Regions from separate parts of the Streptococcus equi subsp. zooepidemicus genome, predicted to be linked through region 2. Evidence: predicted binding sites of a transcription regulator. Region 2 holds the regulator's gene; each other region holds the start of a gene.

Region 1 (7,780 bases), 190 kb from region 2:
TTAATATGGTGCGGAAGAGGAAGCTGCACTAAAATACCATGAATCGTATCATCTTGATTATATTGCTCAATGAGCTCTATCAACTCTTCCTGACAGACTGAATCAGACAAGCGAACGGTTTCACTTTTAAAACCTGCTGCTAAGGCAGCGCGTTCCTTATTACGGACATAAACCTGACTAGCAGGGTTGTCTCCTACCAGAATGACCACAAGGCCTGGAACAATTCCTTTTTCTGCCTTTAAGCTCTCTACCTTCTTAGCCAATGCTGCCTGCATTTTCTGTGCTAGGGCCTTCCCATCAATAATCTGTACCATATGCACTCCTTGCTAATTTTTTAACTATTATAACGAAAAAAGGAAGCACTGTCACTTCCTTTTCCTTTTTGCTTATTGATTAGCTGATTTTCTGTTGCAGAGCTTGAACAATTAGCTGACACTGTCCATCTTTGCTTGACAGGCTGATTCAATAGCGTCTAGCTTAGCAATGCTGTCTGCCTCTGTTTCACCAATAGTATAGATGTAAAGCTTGATCTTAGGCTCTGTTCCAGATGGTCTCAGCGCATACCATGACCCATCATCAAAATAATATTTCAAACAATTTTGCTTTGGAAAATCGAGGTAGCCGTCCTTAAAGTCCACAATGGTCTTTAAGCTCATAGCACCTGCACGCTCGATAGGCTCATTTCTAAAGTCCTCCATGATACGTGCGATACGCTTTTGCCCCTCAACACCCTCTAGCTCAAGCGCTACCTGACGCTCATTGTAATAACCAAATTCCTTGTAAATGTCTTGAAGCACGTCTAAGAGTGATTGACCTTTTTGCTTGTAGTAGGCAGCCATCTCTACCACCATCATTGAGGCACTAACCGCGTCCTTATCACGCACAAAGGTACCGTAACAAAAACCAATGCTTTCCTCATAGCCAAAGACATAGGTCTTCTCCTTTGTGATGTCATAATCATTAGCCTTGCCACAGATGTTTTTAAAGCCTGTAAGGGTCTCAACCGTTTCAATGCCATATTTAGTGGCAATAGCCTTTGACAAATCCCCTGTCACAATGGATTTGACAAGGACAGGATTGTCAGGAAGGTTATGCCTAGCATGGCGCTGTGAAAAGATATAGTAGGACAACAAAGCACCAATCTTATTACCATTAAGAAAGACATAACTACCGTCAGCAGCTCGAACCTCTAGTGCCACACGATCACAGTCCGGATCAGTCGCAATCAGAATATCTGCTCCTACTTCTTGCCCTAGTCTTTCTGAATAAGCAAAGGCCTTTGGCACCTCTGGATTTGGATAACCAACTGTTGTGAAATCTGGGTCTGGCATTTCCTGCTCCGGCACCACAAAGACATGATCAAAGCCTCGTCTCTTCAATACCTCACGAACAGGTAAATTACCAACACCATTCAAAGGCGTATAAACCACACGCACTGATTTATCAATATCAGTATCATTGATGGTCAAGCCTAGAACCTCTTTTTTATAGGCTTCCTCTATGCTGTCATCAATATAGCTGGTCAAACCACTTGCCAATGCCTCCTCAAATGGTATTTGCTTAACGTCCTCAAAACGCTCAATAGCGTCCATATGAGCTGCTATCTGATTAGCGATGTCATCTAGGATCTGTGACCCCTCTTCCCAATAAGCCTTGTAGCCATTATAGGCCTGAGGATTGTGACTAGCAGTAATCATAACACCAGAGATACAATTCAAGGCACGAATCGCATAAGAGCACATTGGTGTCGGACGAATACCCTTGTAGATATAAGACTTAATCCCATTAGCTGCCATGATAGAGCAGGTCAATTCTGCGAACTCTTTAGACTTGTAGCGCACATCATAGCTGATGGCAATCCCGCGTGAGACTGCTTCTGGTCCATGATCAATAATGGTATTAGCTAAAGCCTGAGCAGCCTTACCAACCATATAAATATTCATGCGGTTGGTTCCAGCACCCAGCTTGCCTCGAAGCCCTGCTGTCCCAAACTCAAGCACCTTATAAAAACGATCTTGAATCTCAGCCTCATCATGCTTAATCGCCTCTAAATCTGCCTTGATTTCTTCATTGAAAAAATCATTGTGCAGCCACTCCTGATAAACAGCTTTGTAGTCCATATTATCCTCCTACTTTTAGACCACCATGTTGACATCAACATTTACTTAAGATTTGATCATATGATAATGATTGCCATCACCAAAAAGCAAAGCGCTTTCTAATGATAGACTTACCTGAATAGTAACAAACAATAACACAAAAGTCAACCTAATTCCGCAATTAAGCAATGTTAACACACACGCAAATGAACCCCCTTACTCAGCACAACAAGCAAAGCCCTTGTGACAGCCTGCCACAACAGTGCTGACAAATAAAGAGACCACACCTTCAATCACTAGGGATAAGCCCTCAGCGCTCAGCGAGTAGATCCAGACCTGCAAAGCCAGATATGGCTACAGCACTAGCCAAACTTTCTAATCCTTTTACAGAAAAAACGGCCAAAGCAAACAGGCCACAGCAAGAGTTAACTGACTAATAGCCAGCCCTTGAGGTGACATGCTTCCCCTTAGCTGCCCTAGCTATGACAATACCTTACTCAAAAAGTCCTTGGTTCGCTCCTCCCTAGGGGCTTCAAAGACCTGATCAGGGCTGCCTTCTTCAATCACAAGGCCACCGTCCATAAAAATCACACGATCTGCCACCTCTTTGGCAAAGCCCATTTCATGCGTCACAATGACCATCGTCATGCCTGATTTTGCCAAATCCTGCATAACAGCCAAAACCTCACCCACCATTTCGGGGTCAAGCGCTGAGGTCGGCTCATCAAAGAGCAGCACATCGGGATCCATTGCCAAGCCGCGCGCAATCGCAATGCGCTGCTGCTGACCACCGGATAAGCTTGCCGGATAGGCAGCAGCCTTATCTCTCAGCCCAACTCGCTCAAGCAGCTCATAAGCTCTCTGCTCCGCGCCAGCCCTTGACATTCCTTTTGTTTTGATGGGTGACAGGGTGATGTTTTCCAGCACTGTCATATTGGGAAACAGATTAAACTGCTGAAAAACCATGCCCATCTTCTCACGCATCTTGAAAATATCATTTGCCTTATCCGTAATATCGACGCCCTCAAAGCTGATGTGTCCCTTTGTTGGCACCTCAAGCAAATTCATCGTGCGCAATAGCGTGGACTTTCCTGAGCCAGATGGCCCAATAATCACCACAACCTCACCCTGATTAATCGTCAGGTCTATTCCTTTTAGCACCTCATGCTTGCCAAAGCTCTTATGCAACTGACGAATCGAAATCACTGTCTCAGTCATCTTATCTCCCTCCCTGTGCTAGCTTGCGCTCCAAGCAGCCTAATAATTGCGACAATATTGTTGTTATCATCAAGTAATAAAAGGCCGCAAACAGCAAGGGTGTAATAGGCAGATAGGTCGCCGTCACAACCGACTGAGCCCCATTCCACAGCTCCATCACCCCAATAGTCTGAAGCAAGGCACTATCCTTGATGATTGTGATCAATTCATTGCCCAAGGCCGGCAAAATATTCTTAAAGGCCTGAGGCAAAATCACATAGCGCATAGCATGCTTAGGACGGATACCAAGCGAATAAGCGGCCTCTAGCTGCCCCTTTGGCACCGCCTCAATCCCAGCTCTGACGATTTCAGAAATATAAGCTCCGCTATTTAAGGAAATAATAATAATACCAGGAAGCAGCCTTGAAAAATCCAAATCCAACACACCAAAACCTATAATCGGTAGATGGTTAAAATGTAGCCAAGCAAAGGCAATCATGATCTGTACCACCATCGGTGTTCCACGAAAGATCCAGACATAAAGACTGACCAGCCAGGATAAAGGCTTGATATGACTGCGTTTTATCAGAGTCACCAAAAGGCCTATAATTGTGCCAAAAAAGACAACACAGGCTGAAATCATTATGGTTACAAGCACGCCATAATTGAAATAAGCCCAGTATTTGGGTAAAAATGTAAAATCCATTCCCATCTCCTAACATTCATAAGATCATTGCAATAGATATAATTATACCATCAAATGAATATTGATACAATATCTTTTTATCGAAAAATATTCCCAAAAACAAACAAGGAAAAATAAGCTGACTTGTGGACTGCTAGACTAGCTTAGCAAAACAACTCCTCGCCTTTTAAAAAATAACCCTATGATAAAATCAGAAGATTCGGCATTGAATTAAAAAAAAAAAAAAAAACGAAACTACGGAGACAAACTGACGCCTAGCTATTTCTCATCATCAGCTGCCATGCTAAACTCTTCTTTGGGAAAGAATTTTGAAAAAGTAATGATACTATCATCAAAGGAGAGAACGATGAGAAAACCAATACGCAAGTACAGCGTCTGCTCAGCAGCCATTGCTCTAGCAACAATGGCCAGCCTAGGAACAGCTGGAAATGCCCGAGCTGAACATAAAGAATTAAAGGACTATCCAGACCCAACTCATAGAATTAGTAGCAAAACACTGGGAGATAATGAAGTAAGAAAATATCTTCATGAATTGAGAGACTTTCTAAAGGGTTACCTAAAAGAATTAGAAGAAAAAGCAGAACAACCTGGACCTATGGGGCCTGCCGGACCTAGAGGAGAGACCGGTCCTGCCGGACCCGCGGGACCTATTGGCCCTAAAGGAGAAGCTGGACCTCAAGGAGACCCGGGCAAGCAAGGTCCTACTGGACCTCAAGGACCGCGTGGAGATAAAGGTGAAACCGGAGAAGCCGGTCCTAAAGGCGAACAAGGGCCTGCTGGGCCTATGGGACCACGTGGAGATAAAGGCGAAACCGGAGAAGCCGGTCCTAAAGGTGAACAAGGACCAGCCGGCCCTAAGGGTGACAGAGGCGAACGCGGCGAAAAAGGTGAGCAAGGCCAACGCGGTGAAAAAGGTGAGCAAGGCCAACGCGGCGAAAAAGGCGAGCAAGGCCAACGTGGCGAAAAAGGCGAGCAAGGCCAACGTGGCGAAAAAGGCGAGCAAGGCCAACGTGGCGAAAAAGGTCAACAAGGCGAACGCGGCGAAAAAGGTCAACAAGGCGAACGCGGCGAAAAAGGTGAACAAGGCCAACGTGGCGAAAAAGGCGAGCAACAGCCAAAGGGTGAGCAAGGAAAGGATACCAAGCCATCAGCTCCAAAAGCGCCTGAAAAGGCTCCTACACCAAAGGCTCCAGAAAAATCAACTCAGCCTAAGGCACCAGCGCCTAAGTCAGCACCAGCAGCTCAAAAGAGCACGCTACCAGCTACAGGGGAGACAAATCACCCATTCTTCACCCTTGCAGCCCTTAGCGTCATCGCTAGCGCAGGCGTCCTAAGCCTAAAGAAAAAGAAAAGCTAAGCTAGCTATTGTGTCTTTCCCCTATGGCAATAGCTAACAGCTAATCACAAACATCAGAGAGGTCTTTTCTGACCTCTCTTTATCGTATCACTGCTCTTTTAGACACCAACAGATAGGCATAACAAAGCCCTTAGCAATGGCTTTTCTAAGGGCTCTCAAAAGCTATCCAAATTGTTAAAAAAGCTGCATTAGAGCAGCACAGAAATGATCGGCTGACCTTAAATCACTCAGCTAAGAGCCTTTGCTGTCAGCAGGATTATCACAAGCCCTGAAAAAGAACCAAGCCACAGGGCCTTTGGCAGCACTGCTCACCCACAAGCCCTACAGCTAGACAAGGTATAGGAGAAAGAGGGCTTTAGGGGATAATAAAAACAAACTAGTAAAATCACCAGCTTGTCCTCTGTTGGACCTGCCTCCCAGCAAGCCCATGTCATCATCAATAGCTTAATATAACAAATCGTAAATTTCCATCGCAATCAAGTCAATGCTGTCAAATGAGTATGACTCACGCGCTTCAATATCACGTAAAATAAAGACTGGACCATTTTCAGGATCGTTGACAAATGCAACCTCTGCAACAACGACACCATCTCGCTCAAAATTTCTCTTTAAATTACCGCCATCTGTCACCATCAGCTCCAGACGGTTGATGATTCTCACTAAATGTGATTCCATTTCGTTTCTCCTATTCTTTATTGTCCCTTTATATTTTAACATAAATCACCGAAAACAAACAAGAAAAGTAGCCTTTTTCTCTTTATTTTATCCTCTTAAACAAGTTTTTCTGGCGCTCATTCATAGCAGAGTGGCTAAATCTTATCACTCTATACTGGATAGTGCTAATAATGAAGCTTTTTACTTGATTTCCAAGCCTAAGGTGCTATAATATGACTATAAAGTTTGACCATTTTTGACTAAATGACCTTGACTTTTTAGATAACCCCTTGGAGGTATGATATGCTTTGTCAAAACTGTAATTTAAATGAATCAACCATTCATCTTTATACAAGCATTAACGGAAAGCAAAGGCAGATTGACCTCTGTCAAAATTGCTACCAAATCATGAAAACAGACCCTAAAAATCCTATCTTAGGAGGCTATAATGGCAACCAAAAGGCGCAGCAGCCTTCTCAAAACCCTTTCTTTGATGACTTTTTTGGTGACCTCAACAACTTTAGAGCCTTTGGTCAGCTCCCCAATACACCACCTACCCAATCAGGAGGCCAGCATGGCGGAGGTCACAACGGTGGCTATCGCCCCAATCAAACACAGCCAACACAGGAGGCTAGCAAGGGGCTTCTGGAGGAATTCGGCATTAATATCACTGAAATGGCTAAGCGTGGTGATATTGACCCGGTCATCGGACGAGATGATGAGATTATCCGCGTCATCGAAATTCTCAACCGTCGTACCAAAAATAACCCTGTCCTAATCGGTGAGCCTGGAGTTGGTAAGACTGCTGTCGTTGAAGGCCTTGCTCAAAAAATCGTTGATGGTGATGTGCCACAAAAGCTACAGAGTAAGCAGGTGATTCGCCTTGATGTGGTTAGCCTCGTTCAGGGGACAGGTATTCGTGGCCAATTTGAAGAGCGCATGCAAAAGCTCATGGAAGAAATCCGCAAGCGCCATGACGTGATTCTATTTATTGATGAAATCCATGAAATTGTGGGAGCTGGTGCAGTTGGTGACGGCAGCATGGACGCAGGAAATATTTTAAAGCCAGCACTTGCTCGTGGTGAGCTTCAATTAGTGGGAGCGACCACTCTCAATGAATACCGCATCATCGAAAAGGACGCAGCCCTTGAGCGACGCATGCAGCCGGTTAAGGTGGATGAGCCTTCGGTTGAAGAAACAATCACTATCCTAAAAGGAATCCAACCCAAATATGAGGACTATCATCATGTCAAATATAGCCAGTCAGCTATCGAAGCAGCTGCTAACCTCTCCAACCGCTATATTCAAGACCGCTTCTTGCCTGATAAGGCCATTGACCTGCTAGATGAAGCCGGCTCAAAGATGAACCTAACCCTTAACTTTGTTGACCCCAAAGACATTGATAAGCGTTTGATTGAGGCTGAAAACCTCAAGACCCAAGCCACACGTGATGAGGATTATGAGCGAGCAGCCTATTTCCGCGATCAAATCGCCAAATATAAAGAAATGCAGGCTCAAAAGCTAGATGAGCAAGATATCCCGATCATCACTGACAAGACCATCGAAGCAATCGTTGAACAAAAAACCAATATTCCAGTTGGTGATTTAAAGGAAAAAGAACAATCACAGCTAGTCAATCTGGCCGCCGATCTCAAAAAGCATGTTATCGGTCAAGACGATGCTGTTGATAAAATTGCAAAGGCTATCCGTCGTAATCGTGTTGGACTGGGAACCCCAAATCGTCCTATCGGCTCCTTCCTCTTTGTT
Region 2 (7,780 bases):
AATTCTGTTGAAAATATCAACTAAATATTGATTAATCTTATTATATTCCAAGTAAACACCTCCCTAGCTGTAAAATACTTTGATTTTCAAAGTATATCAGACATCAAAGTATTTTGCAAGCACATAAGAGCTATTTCCCCTGAAAATTTGGCCGCCTCCTATCTCCATAAGCCCTGACGCCCTCTTTAAAGTCCTCCTTAAAGGCCAATTCCTCTTGAATAGCAAGCTCTTTTTGAGCATAATCCTCCCAACCTGCAAAAAAGCTTTGCCATACCAAAGATTTCATGCCGGCGTAGGAATTTGAAGAGCCACGCCTCAAACGCTTTAACAGCTGACTACAGGTCTTATCAAGCTTATCTGACTCAGCAGCTCGATAGACAAATCCGTACTCAAGCCCTTTTTCTGCTGTCACCCCCTCACCGGTCATCACCAGATGAGTCGCTCTATTTAGGCCAACGGCACGTGTTAACAAGAAAAGACCGCCTGCATCTGGCGCTAAGCCGACATTAACAAAGGCCTGAATAAATTTTGTCTGGGTGCTAGCAATACAAAAATCCACCGCTAGGGCAATATTAAAGGCCGCACCAGCCACCGCACCATCAGCACAGAGGATAACAGGCTTTGGCAATTGCTTGATAGCAAAGGAAATGTCCTGAACCAGCTCAGCAATCTTGACCAGAGACTGGACATCATCTCTTTCAACAGCATTTTGCATCTCAACCAAGTCACCACCGACTGAAAAGACCTTACCCTTTGCCTTAATCACTAAAAAGCGCAAAGAGGGATTATCCTTAACCACCTGGATAGCCTCAAGAATCTCCTGACAGGCTGGAATATTAAAGCCATTAGAAACCTCTGGACGATTTAAGGTTAAAATGGCCAAATCCTCTTCAAGCTCAAAAATGATATTTTGAAACGTCATATCACTCCTCTTTTCTGACAGCTTATTTGATGAACAAATAATTTTATGACCAAATAATTTGACAATCAAATTAATTACTAGACTATAGTACACTAGAATCAGTCGTTATGCAAGAAAAAGATTGTAAAAAATACATTAAAATTATATACGCAATTTAAAAAGTTCAGTTCCAAAGCCAAGCTTAGATCCAGCACAGCCCTTATACCTCTAACAAAAAGAGCCTAAGACAAAAATGTCTCAGACTCTGCAGCTTTAGCATGACCTATGCTCAACCATTTCTATACAATTGTGATCAATCGCTCATAGAGTGTGTAAACAAGACCCGCTTAAATATCCTCTAGAGCGTCTTTGACCTTGTCAAAGAAACCTTTTTTCTTTGGAGCAATCGGCTTTTCGCCACTAGCCTCCGCAAAAGCCTTCAAGGCCTCCTTTTGAGCCTCATTGAGCTTGGTAGGCGTTACAATGTTTACAGTTACATGCTGGTCTCCTTGGCCTCCGCCTCGAAGCTTAGGAGCCCCCTTGCCCTTCAAGCGAAATACCTTACCAGTTTGTGTTCCAGCGGGAATAGACATGGCAACATCACCATGGACCGTTGGAATATCTACTGTATCTCCCAAAGCAGCCTGAACAAATGAAATATTCAAGCTGTAGTAAATAGTAGAGCCATTGCGCTCAAACTGTTTACTTGGAAGCACATTTAAAATAACGAACAAATCACCATAAGGTCCACCATTAAAGCCTGCTTCACCCTGACCCTGTAGGCGGATTTGTTGGCCGGTTTCAACACCTGCTGGGATTTTTACTGAAACCTTATGAACCTTCTTTTCATGACCAGTTCCATGACAGGTATGGCAAGGCTCTTTGATTTCTTGACCGCTGCCATGACAGACATCACAGGTCACCTGACGACGCATCATGCCAAGTGGGGTCTGCGTATCAACATTGATAACCCCTGAGCCATGACATTTACGGCAGGTTGTAGGACTTGTTCCAGGCTTAGCTCCTGAGCCTGCACAGGTGCTGCAGGTTGATTCACGATTGTAGCTGACTTCCTTTTCAGTCCCAAAAACGGCCTCCTCAAAGGAAAGGTTGACCCTGTATTGAAGGTCATCACCCTGACGTGGGGCATTGGGATTACGCATACCGCCGCCACCAAAGAAGCTTGAGAAAATATCCTCAAAGCCACCAAAGCCGCCGCCATCAAAGCCGCCAAAGCCTCCTGCTCCACCACCAAAGCCACCATTTGCTCCGGCTGCACCGTATTGATCATAGGCTGCGCGCTTTTGTGAGTCGCTTAGGGTCTCGTAAGCCTCCTGCACGTCCTTGTATTTTTGCTCAGCTCCCGGCTCTTTATTAATGTCTGGGTGGTATTTCTTAGACATCTTACGGTAAGCTCGTTTAATATCATCGGCTGAAGCGTCCTTTGAGACTCCAAGACGATCATAGAATTCCGTATTATTCATTTATTCTTTCCTTCATTGACAAAAACAGACGGAGCGAGGCGCCCCGCCTATTTGATTTCTATTTATTTAGCCTTGCTATGCTATTTTCTAGCAATTAGGGGAGGGGACTATCGCCTCAGTTTCTAGCTTTACTGAGCGGCCTCAGCTCCTCACAGCTTATTTTTCAGTGAACTCACCATCTACAACATCATCGCCACTGTTTGTTGAGCCTGTATCTGCTGCACCTTCTGCACCAGCCTGGGCTTGTTGTGCTGCAGCTGCTTGCTCGTACATTTTAACAGCAAGGGCTTGTGCTTTTTCATTAAGCGCTTCAAGCTTAGCTTTCATATCATCAAGGTCGCCTGACTCTTGAGCCTTCTTAAGCTCATCAAGAGCTGCTTGAGCAGCATCACGCTCTGTGTCAAAGCCTTTGCCTTCAGTTTCTTTAATAGTCTTTTCAGTTGCAAAGATAGCCTGGTCAACTTCATTTTTAAGGTCAACCTCTTCCTTACGTTTTGCATCGGCTTCAGCATTGGCTTCAGCGTCTTTCATCATGCGTTCAATCTCTTCTTCAGAAAGACCATCGTTAGATTTGATGACAATGTGTTGTTCTTTTTGAGTACCTAGGTCTTTTGCCTTAACAGAAACGATACCGTTTTTGTCGATGTCAAAGGTTACTTCGATTTGTGGGATACCACGAGGGGCTGCAGGAATGTCTGTCAATTGGAAACGTCCAAGTGTTTTGTTATCTGCCGCCATTGGGCGTTCACCCTGAAGCACGTGGATATCAACAGCTGGCTGGTTGTCTGCTGCAGTTGAGAAGACCTGTGATTTAGAGGTTGGAATTGTTGTGTTGCGGTCAATAAGCTTTGTAAAGACGCCACCCATTGTTTCGATACCAAGTGACAATGGTGTCACGTCAAGAAGAACAACGTCTTTAACATCACCAGTGATCACACCACCTTGGATAGCAGCACCCATCGCTACAACTTCATCAGGGTTCACTGATTTGTTTGGCTCTTTGCCAGTTTCAGCCTTAACAGCTTCAACCACAGCTGGGATACGAGTTGAACCACCAACAAGGATAACCTCATCGATTTCTGATAAGCTCAAGCCTGCATCAGACAGCGCTTGGCGAACAGGAACCTTCGTACGCTCTACTAAATCACGAGTCAGGTCATCAAATTTTGCACGAGACAGGCTCATTTCCAAGTGAAGAGGACCAGCAGCGCCAGCAGTGATGAATGGCAATGAAATTTGAGTTTGAGTGACACCTGAAAGATCTTTTTTAGCTTTTTCAGCAGCGTCCTTCAAGCGTTGAAGAGCCATTTTATCTTGTGATAGGTCGATTCCGTTTTCTTTCTTGAATTCTGCTACTAAGAAATCAATGATTTTTTGGTCAAAGTCGTCACCACCGAGCTTGTTGTCACCAGCAGTTGCAAGCACATCAAAGACACCATCACCCAATTCAAGGATAGACACGTCAAAGGTACCACCACCAAGGTCAAAGACTAAGATCTTTTCTTCTTTATCTGTCTTGTCAAGACCGTAAGCAAGAGCTGCTGCAGTTGGTTCGTTGACGATACGTTCTACCTCAAGCCCAGCAATCTTACCTGCGTCCTTAGTAGCTTGACGTTGTGCATCGTTGAAGTAGGCAGGAACTGTGATAACAGCTTTTGTTACCTTTTCACCAAGGTAGTCCTCTGCATAGCCTTTAAGGTATTGAAGAATCATTGCTGAGATTTCTTGTGGTGTGTATTCTTTACCATTAGCAGCAACCTTTTCAGAGGTTCCCATTTTTGATTTGATTGAGATAACAGTATCAGGGTTTGTCACTGCTTGACGCTTGGCAGCGTCACCGACAATGATTTCACCGTTTTTAAATGACACTACTGAAGGGGTTGTGCGGTTGCCTTCTGGGTTGGCAATGATTTTGCTTTCTGTTCCTTCAAGAACTGCTACTGCTGAGTTTGTTGTTCCTAAGTCAATACCAATAATTTTAGACATAATATTTTTTCCTCTTTTATATATTTATGATACTCCTCTTATGTGGCACGGACGCTAGCAGCTTCCTATGGAATCTCATAGCTGAAATTTGAGCCTAAAGTCTCAAATTTTCCGAGTCATAAAACACTAATGTTTTATGACTTTTGCCACGGCGAAGAGTATCGGTAATGCTCACTTCGTTCGCTTTTGCTAGCGCAAAAAGCAGCAATCTTATTTCTTATTTTCATAGTTTACCGTCATTTCGGACATGATTCATTTTATTGATTAGCTATCATCACGGGATAATTGCGACGTGAGATAGCAAAATCGATACCATTTTGCTATTGAGCTAGTAAGGAGTCTAGGCAAGCCGCCACAGCGGTTGCCGTCTAATGACGAGCCATTTTAATAGCCATCATTAGTGACTAGTTGTACACAACCACCATCGCTGGTCTTAGTAAGCGCTCATGAAGCTTATAGCCTTTTTGGAAAACCTGAGCGATACTATCTGCTGAGTGGTCATCATCTGCTGGTAGGGTTTGGACTGCCATGTGCAGATTGTGGTCAAAGGCTTCCACAGGAACCTCTTCAATACCTTCTTCTTTAAGGGCTTGAACAAGGCTTTCTTGCACCATTTCTAGGCCTTTTTTGACATCATCTGTCAGACCCTCAACAGCCAAAGCACGCTCCAAGTTATCTAAGCTTGGAAGGATTTTTTTAGCTAAATCCTGTGAACGATAGCGCTGCAAGCTTTGGCGTTCTTCATTCGCACGACGCTGAATATTTTGCATTTCTGCGTGAGCTCTGAGGTATTTATTTTCAAAATCCTCTGCTCGCTGGAGAGCCAACTCTAGCTCAGATATCTCTTTGGCTGCTTCATCAGCAACAGTATCAGCTGATTGATCAGCCTCTTCAACTGGCTCTACTGCTTCCTCAGCAGCCTCATCAAGAATGTCCTCTTGATCCTTGAGCTCTTCTTTTGGTTTTTTAGACAAGGTGTCTACCCCTTTCTTACATTTTCTTAAATCATATTAAGGCCTTAGTGAACCTCATAATGGTTGCTGTTTAAGTAACGGTAATAATCTCTTAGCTTCACAGCCAGCAGCTGACCAATCACATTAATCAAGCTAACGCTACGACGATAATCCATATCAACCGGCCCAATTAAGCTTAACAGGCCAAATCCTCTGTATGGAATTAAAAACTTGTAGGTCAGCAAGGTCACGTTTGCTAGGGCTGACTCACTGCTGTCAGCAACCTGAACCGTTGCCATCTCTTCCTCTGATAGACTCTGTCTGATGGATAGGGCTAAGCGCTGCTCCTCATCAAGAAACTGATAGGTCGCAAGGCCAGCATAATCAAGAGCAGCAACCTTGCCAGAGACAAAAATCGTTTCTCGAAAAAGCCCAACAAAGATATAGTCAAACAAATCCAAAACATTGTCCGTCACCGTAAAATACTTCTGAACAATCTGAGGGATTTCTGTTCGCAGCTTGTAATGAACAGTCATGACATCTTTGCCAAGTAAGCGATCAGCAACAATGCCCTTAAGCACCAGCAAATCACGATTCATAAAATTCTTAGGAATGGCAAACTGTACGGTCAACGGCTTGGACTCATCTAAGGTCAAAACTGCCAAGGCATCATGACTAGATAGCTGAACAATATCAAAGCCTGTCAGCCTTTGCCTTGCAGGCTCAACATCTAAAATCGCCGCCGTATAGCCGGTCGTATCCGATAGCATCTGGCTGGCTCTTAGCAAAACGTCCTCCAGCTTAAAGGCCTCAAAATCAAAGGCCTTGACCAGCTGATAAAGGTCCTGCTCATCAATGCTGCCAAGATTAAGAGAATGCTCTACAAAATATTTAAAGCCTGCCGCACTTGGCATGCGCCCACTTGATGTGTGAGCCTTCTCCAGCAATCCTAGTTTTTCAAGCTTTGCCATGTCATTTCTAATAGTGGCACTACTAGAAGCAATAAGTGACTGCAAAGCCTTAGAGCCAACTGGTTCATGGGTCTGTGTAAATAAATCTACAATAAGATTCAAAATATTAGATTGTCTCTCTGTGATCACAAACCAATCACTCCCTTTCTGTTAGCACTCTATACATTGGACTGCTAATTTATAGTTCTATTATATCCTTTTAAACTAGCATGTCAAGAAAAAAACTCAAAAAATTAGCACTCTTTTTTTAGAGTGCTAATTTTTATAAAACATTGACAGTGTTGCCTTTGACATTATGCTTGAAAGAAGTAATAGAGAGCCACTTACTACCTCTCAGACTGGTATTGGCTTCTCCCGACTCGCTAGCTAAAAGGAGCGCTAAGCTGTAAGGGGGATTAGCTTAACTGCCTGAAGCCTTAAGGCCTAACAATCAAGCCTTTAGTAGAGTAGGATAAATCAGGCTGCGTGCTCACAGCTCCTACTCTTAAGGCTTACATCTTCAAGCTGATACAAAGTTGCAATACCTACTAAAGCAAATACCTGAGCTTACCAGTTGTTTCGGTGTCTTTTTCATCTCCTCAATCATCATAGCTTGTCAAACCTCTTACTTCAATCAGCTGCACAAGCCTTTGGGCATAGTCTTTATCATCAGAATAGCGATAGGTCTGCAGACTTTTAGCAGGTTTTTTATACCCTTTTTCAGTTGCTAGGCTTTGGTAAAGCTTTTTCTCCTCGCCTGTGCCTTGACTAAGCCATGATAAGTAAGCTCTGATAGAGTCCTCTCTGTCCCGATAGATAGCATAGACTGTCTTGTGCTTTGAAGCTGCTTGCTTCTTGAGGCTAATGGAAGCCTGCCCTGGAGCTGGCTGCAGTGAAAAAAGGTTGTGGTATTTGGCCGCCAACAGGGTTCTGCCATAATTGGTTTCTAAAATAATCTGACCAACCAAAATAGAAGGACGAATGCCATAGTTTTTGGCCAATGGCTTGACCTCCTTAGCAACCAACTGGATAAATTGCTTCTCTGTATAGGGAACAGGCATTTCTTGACTGGCCGATGTGCCTTTGGCATTGAACAACAAGGGACCAATCAAAGCCACCATAATGAACACTAAAAACACTAGAAAATAGGAAAATTTAAGTCGTTTTCTCATTTTTTCTCCTTCAATCGTGTTAGGTATTCTTCCAGGCTGAGGCTATGAGCGGTAATGTATTGGGCAGAGGCTTTACCAACATAGCGATAATGCCAGTCCTCATACTCAATCCCTGTGCTAGTCTGCTTCCCTTTTGGATAGCGCAAAATAAAACCAAATTGTGGAGCTATTTTTTGAATCTCCTGTGCCACCTTAGGATCACTAGCGTTTAAGTTATCTACTGTGCTCATATCAATGGCTAGACCAGTCTGATGTTCACTAGTGCCTGCTGGCTGGGCATATTTCCGAACCAAGGCTTCAGCTGCCTCTTGGGTCAGGCTAGGATCATTTGCCA
Region 3 (7,780 bases), 310 kb from region 2:
GAGAAAATTAGGGATCTCCAGCAAACCATGCGGAAACAAACCCAAGGCAGTTATTAGAAATCCAGACTTCCTCATTCCTAAAGTAATTTGTATAACAACCGATACCAAATCAATCAATTGCAAGGCTGGGGACAAAAAGAAGAGGAAAATATAAGACAAAAAATTATTACTATTATTCTTTAAAACCTCCAGAGTAAAATCCCAGCCCCGCTCTGGCTTAGATAATATGACAGTATCACTGGTAATCAGTAAACCAATTAAAATCCCAATCACTATTGAGAAAATAATAAAACTGATATAGTACCTTAAAAATTTCCTCATTGTCATAAACGACTACCTACCATTGCAATGACCACTAGAATAAAATACAAAACCAAAATAACCCACCTAAACACTGACAAATCATCAGCAACCATTTTTATTGATTTTACGAAATAGCAAAATGATATAAAGTATATGAAGGGGATCATCACTAGGTTAGATAGAAAAAGAGCAGCTTGACCATTTAGTAAAAATGGTAGTAAGCCTATGACACATCCCGTATGAATAATAGCTAAGATGTGAGCAGAAAGCAAGAATTGACTGTTACGATAAGCGTTGTAAACACTGATATCCTTATTCAAAAAATGTAAAACAACCAAGCCTCGGTCTAACTCAAGCTCCTTAATGTCTTTACCTACCATAACCTCTAGTAACGTGATATAGGTAGTAGCAGATAAGAAAAAAACTGGTATGCTAAAGCTAGAATAATCAAACAGCAACAATAGCCTTTGCGTGAAATAGGTCGTAGCTATACAGAAGATGATAAACAGAATCATTAAAGCTAAATGATCTGTTATCATATTGACAACAAGCCTTAATAGAGTAATTGTGTTTTCCGTCTTCTTAGCTCTTGCTGCCAGCCATTGGTAGGGATAACGGAAATCAATAGTAATATTAAGCACAAGAATAACCGCATTTAAACAAAGACAAGCAATGACCAGCGACTCCTGATGGAGGTACATGCCATAAATCATTAGAAGATTCAGGATTCTTCCAGCTACTTGAAAAATAGTCGCTAGTGAAAGCGATAACCAATACATAAATACTGCCAGCAAAGACAAGGCTATCCAAGCAAGCTGCTCCGGAAAGGCTATAGCTAAACAGATGACTCCTATGCTAACCACTCGAATTTGCAAAGCATAAACCTTATTAACTGAAAGCAATAGATGCTTAAGTAGATAATAGGGTGTTAGTATAAACGTTGGATGACGCTTCCCCTCATATGGAAATGTTGATTTCACAGAATGATAGGTTCCTGATACCAGAATAAAGGTCGATATTAGAGAACCAGCTCCATCATAGGTCAAAGAATTCCTAAACATTATCATACCTATCACTGAGCCATAAAACAAAAGGGTAAACCCAACAATATTGAGATACCCTAAAATGTTACCGTTATGGTATTTAAAAACATGTTTCATATTAGATCATTAACTGCCAGAAAATAGCAATAACCTTTCCTTTGTGTTTGATAAGGTATAAACAGTAGCTGTCATTCCAGCTCCAATAGATCCTACGCCCGTAATAGCACCAACTATTGCAATAACGCTAGAAACTGTACTGTAAGCACTCAATAAATTAACTGTAGTACTAGCATTAGAAGTACTTATTCCTAAAGCACCTGCAAGATCCGGCAAGCTAATGAGCCCTAGTGCTAACCAGCTTGCTGCCCCTAATGCCATTGACAATAATAACATTTTATGATGTCGTTCTAATGTCGCCATACGCTTCCTCCTAACCAGACCATTAGCCCTCAAACTAGTATAAGGAGCGACCTTTCTGTAGCTTATATTTAGACTTATTAATACTTAGCTAGGTCATTAACACAGTAGTTATATCACGACTATCATCATATTCTCGATATTCGCAAATATGATGATACTTTTTTTAATATTTTCATATTTGCGAATTGCTGAGATTGAGGCTTCCCCTCTGTATAATATCCTTACCAAGGAGGTTAGACATTATGCGAAAAGTTTTTATTTTCTCACCAACCCTTTTATTCATTTGGTGGCTTTGGCCGCTCTAACTACCAAACGATTGGGCCTCTTTTTTTAGTATTAGCTATCTAGAATCACTGATAGCGTCCGATGTAGAATTTGGACAAACTGAGGGTTGCCAAGCTGTTTAACAAGGTTAATATAATCCTCAATATCACTCTTATGACTGCTTTCTTCACTTAAATAAGTGTGTATTTTCTTGAAAAAATTTAAGCTCACTATAGTGAACATATCTTGATAGATAATCAACTCCTCTAGCTTTTTGATAAAAAAGTCAATATAAAAAAGCTGCCTTCTTTCCAGTAAAGTCATGATAATGTTTAATAGAGTGATGTGAGCTGCCTTTCTATGTTGTGGAAGAGAAAGGAAAATCTTATCTCGTTCGATAAATGCTTTTCCCAAAAAAATCATATCCTCATCAGACAAAATGGCCAAACAGCCACCAAAAATGTATAGCTCATATTCTGTCCACTCTTCAATACTATAAAGGTATTCCGTCAATAATTGCTTGTCTGACTCTTCAATTTTAACATTTGGATCAAGTGAGTAGACAGCACTTTTAATGATTAATTCATTTAATCTATTATAAACAGAAAAAATGTCATCACCCTTATATTGGCTCAGAAGCTCCTTCAATCCATCTATATCTGATGCTGTTTGTAGCTCGGCAACCTTAGTGCCTAACTGAAAAAAATCGCTGACTTTATACCCATTTACAGCATGACCAAATTCAGCAAATGTCATATGGATTCCTGAAATAGCTAATAGTAGTTTGTCAGCTGCCAGCATGCTCTGGCCATTTTCAAACTTAGATAGCTGTGAAACTGATAAATTGTCTCTAGCAACGTCCTTTAGCCTAAGTCCACGAGCAATACGAAGCTCCTTATAGAGCTCTCCCAAGCTCATCAAATCTGTATTATTCATTACATTCTCTCTGCCTATAGTTCTAATATTTACATAATTATACCATTAATACGGTAATAAATCTATTAAATAATGATGTGAACCAGTATTTTTATGTTATTTATACAGATCTTAATCAAGCTTTGGCTAAAGCAGCAGTAAAACTATCTGAAGCCATTATGACCATATCAATAAATCTCTCAGCTATTCATACTGATCTTTTTTTGATATAATAAAACTAAAAACGAGGTAGCTAATGCTTGAAGTCATCAAAAATTGGGTCAATATCTGTGTCAAGGAGGGCGACAAGATCCTACTCCTCAACCGCCAGCATGACGACTTTCCTGGCTGGATTCAACCGGGTGGCAAGGTTAACATCTCAGAATCCTTTTTTGAAGCGGCAGTGCGTGAGCTAAAGGAGGAGACCGGCTTAACCGCCTTAAACCTGCAATTAAAGGGAATCTCAGGCTTTACCAATCCTGATAAGCCTGAGCGCTATGTTTATTATGACTTTCTTTGCGAAGATTTTGAAGGCAAGCTGCTAACTGAATCACGAGAGGGCCTACCACAATGGCATGCTATTGCTGATCTAGATAAGCTAGACATGCAAGAGGATATTCGACAAAGGCTACCGCTCTACTGGCGACAAGGATCTTTTGAACGTCTTCATTATTGGTCTGACAAGGAGAAAAAAGTCGTCAAAACAGTCACCCATCTCTACGATTAATTGCTTCAGTTAAGCTTTCCTTAAGGAAACTAGCTTATACTTACATTATCCTAAATTTTTCTTTTTCATAAATCTCCTGCAAAAGCCTTGATTTCTCAGGGCTTTTGCTTTTTTGTCTTCAGAAAAGCACTAATTCACACTGGTCATTTTAATTGTTGTCAATGATTTAAAACAAAGACAAGTCACATGTCCGTTAAGCGTGCTAAGGTAAGCAATAAAAAAGCTCCCCTGGGCGTTTTAGGGATAATCATATCACCTTAACGTCAGGGGAGTCTTTATCAATTATTTTGATATCCTATGATAGAACAACTAGCCTATCCTAACAGGCTTTTTGTTAGAAGCCACCCATCATGCCTGGGTCCATTCCTTGTGGCATTGCTGGTGCAGCAGGCTCTGGCTTAGTAGCAACAACAGCTTCAGTGGTTAGGATCAAACCTGCAACAGAGGCTGCATTTTGAAGTGCTGAGCGTGTTACCTTGACTGGGTCAATGATACCTGTAGCAATCATATCAACCCATTCACCAGTTGCTGCATTAAAACCAATACCAGCAGCACTATTTTTCAGCTTATCAATAATCACTGAACCTTCATAGCCAGCGTTGTAAGCAATTTGACGCACAGGCTCTTCAAGCGCACGAAGCACGATATTGCGACCAGTTGCTGCATCACCATCAAGATCAAGGGCTGCAACCTTATCCATGACATTGATAAGAGCAGTACCACCACCTGCAACGATGCCTTCTTCAACTGCAGCGCGTGTTGCATTTAGCGCATCCTCAATACGAAGCTTCATTTCTTTTAGCTCGGTTTCAGTAGCTGCACCCACCTTGATAACTGCAACACCACCTGCTAATTTTGCTAAGCGCTCTTGTAATTTTTCACGATCAAATTCAGATGTGGTTGTTTCTAATTGTGATTTGATCAGGCTAACGCGGTTTGAAATAGCCTCTGAGCTGCCTGCACCTTCTACAATCACTGTATTATCCTTGTCAACAGTTACTTTAGCCGCTTGTCCGAGGGCAGCCATTGTAGCGTCCTTCAATTCAAGACCAAGATCCTCAGTGATAACTGTTCCACCAGTTAAGACAGCAATGTCTTCAAGCATCGCTTTTCGACGATCTCCAAAGCCAGGCGCTTTAACCGCTACAACATTGAAGGTACCACGAATTTTATTAAGCACTAAGGTCGGAAGGGCTTCGCCATCAACATCATCAGCAATGATCAGCAATGGACGGCTTGTTTTCAACACCTCCTCAAGCAAAGGAAGAATATCCTGGATATTAGAAATTTTCTTATCAGTAATCAGGATAAATGGGTTTTCAAGATCAGCAACCATTTTTTCATTGTCAGTAACCATGTATTGTGACAAATAGCCGCGGTCAAACTGCATTCCCTCAACAACCTCAAGCTCTGTTTCCATACCACGTGATTCCTCAATAGTGATAACACCATCATTTCCCACGCGCTCCATAGCTTCAGAAATATAGTCACCAACCTTTTCAGAACGTGATGACACCGCCGCTACTTGAGCAATCGCTTCTTTTCCAGATACTGGTTGAGCAACAGCCTTTAAAGCCTCAACAGCTGTCGTTGTCGCTGCTTCAATCCCACGACGAATACCAATTGGGTTAGCACCTGCTGTTACATTTTTCAGCCCTTCACGCACAATAGCCTGAGTCAAAACAGTAGCTGTTGTTGTCCCGTCACCGGCAATATCATTTGTCTTTGAAGCCACCTCTGATACAAGCTTAGCCCCCATATTTTCAAAATGATCTTCTAATTCGATCTCCTTGGCAATCGTTACACCATCATTTGTGATCAAAGGAGAACCAAAGGCCTTTTCAAGGACTACATTACGCCCTTTAGGGCCAAGGGTTACCTTAACAGTATCCGCCAAAATATCAACACCACGTACCATGCTTTCACGAGCATCTGCTGAAAATTTTATATCTTTTGCCATCTTATTTCCTCTATTCCTATTTGAATGTATATCTGTTAATCCTACCTGAAATGATAGGGATTCACAATTAAGCTAAAACTGCAAGAATGTCAGCTTCACGACAGATGACAAGCTCTTGATCGCCATCTTTAACCTCTAAGCCTGATCCATATTCAACCAAAACCTTGTCACCTACAGCCACACTTGGTGGAACAATGTCTCCAGTAATAGTACGAATACCTGTCTCACTAACAGCTACAACTGTCCCTACTTTAGTGGCTTCTTTGTGACTAGCAGCAAGAACAAAGCCACCGACGGTCTGCTCTTTTTCTGCTTCAAATTTTAGGACCACACGATCTCCTAACGGTTTTAACATGAATAGTACCTCCAATAATGACTAGATTATCTATTTTGTTAGCACTCTTGTTTTATGAGTGCTAACTTTCTTCTCTATTTTATCACTTGGTCAAAAATAGTCAAGAAAAAAAGTCTAGGAAAAAAGAAAAGACCCAGCTGGTCCTCTCCCATCTTTGGCTATCAGTCACCCTGTATACAACTATCACCTTTCAAAATAACAGGACAAAAGCTCTGGCGGCTGATAACCTCTTTTGATAATACTTGCTTGGTGGGTATTGATTGACCCCCTATGGTTTCTTAGAGGTGACACCATTTGACTATAGCTTGTTGTATTTTGGCAGCTTCTTCTTCAATACCTGTTCCAGCTGATCTCTAACAGCTCCTTTAATAGCCGTATCTAGCTGCCCTTCCATGATCTGAAGGCTTTCCTTGGTTTGGCTGGCAGTCGCTTTGATCTGGTCTTTAAACGCCTTTTTGATCGCTTCACCTTGGCTGTTTACAAGCCTAGCGACTGTGGCAATCCTTTGACGCTCCAGCATTTGACGCATTAGCCTCAGGGCATAGGCGTATTCTTCTTCGATATAGTACTCATTTATTGGTATTAGCATAAGCTCTCCTCATATCTGATAACTCTGTCTCTCTTTGAGCCTGCTCTTGACGAAAAGTCTTGGTTGACTGTGCTCGCTCCTCTTCAAGAGCTGCCCGATGGAGGTGAAACTCTGCCTTGGATTGATCCTTTAAGCGATCCAGTTCCTTGAAAAAATCTGACGCAGCGTTGACAGATAGGTCTAAACGCTTCAAAAAAGCACCCATCTTCTGGTACTCAGAGTTGATCAAATCATCTAAGACATGTCTTCTTTCAGATAAGCTGTCTTCACGCTTCTGATAGGCTTTTTTCTGGCGGAGAAAGTCCTGCTCGGCATCTTCCATCTCCCGAAGCTTACGATAAATAGCCACTTCCTCTACAATTCTGTCTGCCATGCTCTAAACTCTCCTGCTAACTGACGATCCGTTTCAAGCTTGCTATCAATAACCGTCTGAATATCTCTATTCAAGTTTTCAAAGTCTGTGGCCAAGGCTGACAGCTTGCTGACCTTGGATTGAGTATAGTTCTGAAAGTCTTGGACAAAGCGGTCATAAGTGATACCATAAGAAGCAAACAAGGCTTGCACCTCATAATAGGGCAGCTCATGAAAAGCGTTAAAATCAATCGCCGACCACACTTCCATAAGCTTTGCGTCGGCAACCGTTTTATGATCCAGTGCCTCATCAGCCCCCTCTCGAGCAGCCTTAGCCATGGACGAGCCTAGGATCATTCCCTGTGCCGCATCTAAAAAGAGCTCCTCAGAGCTACTGATCCCCTTGCCGGTGGACTGCCAGTGTTTTTTGAGCTTATGGTAGCTTGACATGCTCTTTTTTGAGGCAAGGACAGTTAAATAGGCCCGACTCACAAGGTATTGTGTTACAATGAGCTTACCGTCTCTGTCTACAATCTGACCCTTTTGATTAAAACGATAAGCTCCTAAATCGTGATAATACAAAAGGTTGGCTGATAAGAGCATAGCATCGACATTCCGAGAAATAGCTAAATCATCAGTTCCAAAATAGGCGCCAAAATTGCCAATGCCATCAAAATTAATGCGGAAATTATTGTACATATTGCTATTAGCCTTAACCCATGTGATGGCTTCAGCTGACATGCCGCGAACAGGGTCTGGACCATTAAAGGTTGTTGCTGGGATCCTATGTTCTGCAGCAACTATAAGTGCTAGATAGGCTCCGAGAGAGTGACCTGTGGTTGTTAGGGCAGAA

What was found. The regulator HrcA, encoded in region 2, represses chaperone genes, less so after heat shock. The targets are predictions, from matches to a motif close to TTAGCACTCNNNNNNNNNGAGTGCTAA.
Positions count from the first base shown of each region.
Region 1: a site for HrcA is predicted at 6,176-6,202, ahead of I2432_RS03185 (ATP-dependent Clp protease ATP-binding subunit). Genes of this name have one in related genera too.
Region 3: a site for HrcA is predicted at 6,026-6,052, ahead of groES (co-chaperone GroES). Genes of this name have one in related genera too.

Region 1 is NZ_CP065054.1:656,061-663,840, reverse strand. Features, by position in the region: gene I2432_RS03215 (bifunctional methylenetetrahydrofolate dehydrogenase/methenyltetrahydrofolate cyclohydrolase) at 1-314, opposite strand, end outside; gene I2432_RS03210 (phospho-sugar mutase) at 426-2,120, opposite strand; gene I2432_RS03205 (amino acid ABC transporter ATP-binding protein) at 2,580-3,317, opposite strand; gene I2432_RS03200 (amino acid ABC transporter permease) at 3,319-4,002, opposite strand; gene I2432_RS03195 (LPXTG cell wall anchor domain-containing protein) at 4,349-5,359, shown strand; gene I2432_RS03190 (DUF1797 family protein) at 5,804-6,034, opposite strand; gene I2432_RS03185 (ATP-dependent Clp protease ATP-binding subunit) at 6,317-7,780, shown strand, end outside.
Region 2 is NZ_CP065054.1:462,909-470,688, reverse strand. Features, by position in the region: gene fabT (fatty acid biosynthesis transcriptional regulator FabT) at 1-51, opposite strand, end outside; gene I2432_RS02325 (enoyl-CoA hydratase) at 131-922, opposite strand; gene dnaJ (molecular chaperone DnaJ) at 1,249-2,385, opposite strand; gene dnaK (molecular chaperone DnaK) at 2,542-4,371, opposite strand; gene grpE (nucleotide exchange factor GrpE) at 4,776-5,345, opposite strand; gene hrcA (heat-inducible transcriptional repressor HrcA) at 5,390-6,424, opposite strand; gene I2432_RS02300 (glucosaminidase domain-containing protein) at 6,874-7,446, opposite strand; gene I2432_RS02295 (M15 family metallopeptidase) at 7,443-7,780, opposite strand, start outside.
Region 3 is NZ_CP065054.1:154,019-161,798, reverse strand. Features, by position in the region: gene I2432_RS00930 (stage II sporulation protein M) at 1-327, opposite strand, end outside; gene I2432_RS00925 (hypothetical protein) at 324-1,463, opposite strand; gene I2432_RS00920 (uberolysin/carnocyclin family circular bacteriocin) at 1,473-1,766, opposite strand; gene I2432_RS00915 (helix-turn-helix domain-containing protein) at 2,103-2,966, opposite strand; gene I2432_RS00910 (8-oxo-dGTP diphosphatase) at 3,202-3,672, shown strand; gene groL (chaperonin GroEL) at 4,007-5,632, opposite strand; gene groES (co-chaperone GroES) at 5,700-5,987, opposite strand; gene I2432_RS00895 (hypothetical protein) at 6,286-6,576, opposite strand; gene I2432_RS00890 (hypothetical protein) at 6,557-6,949, opposite strand; gene I2432_RS00885 (lipase family protein) at 6,931-7,780, opposite strand, start outside.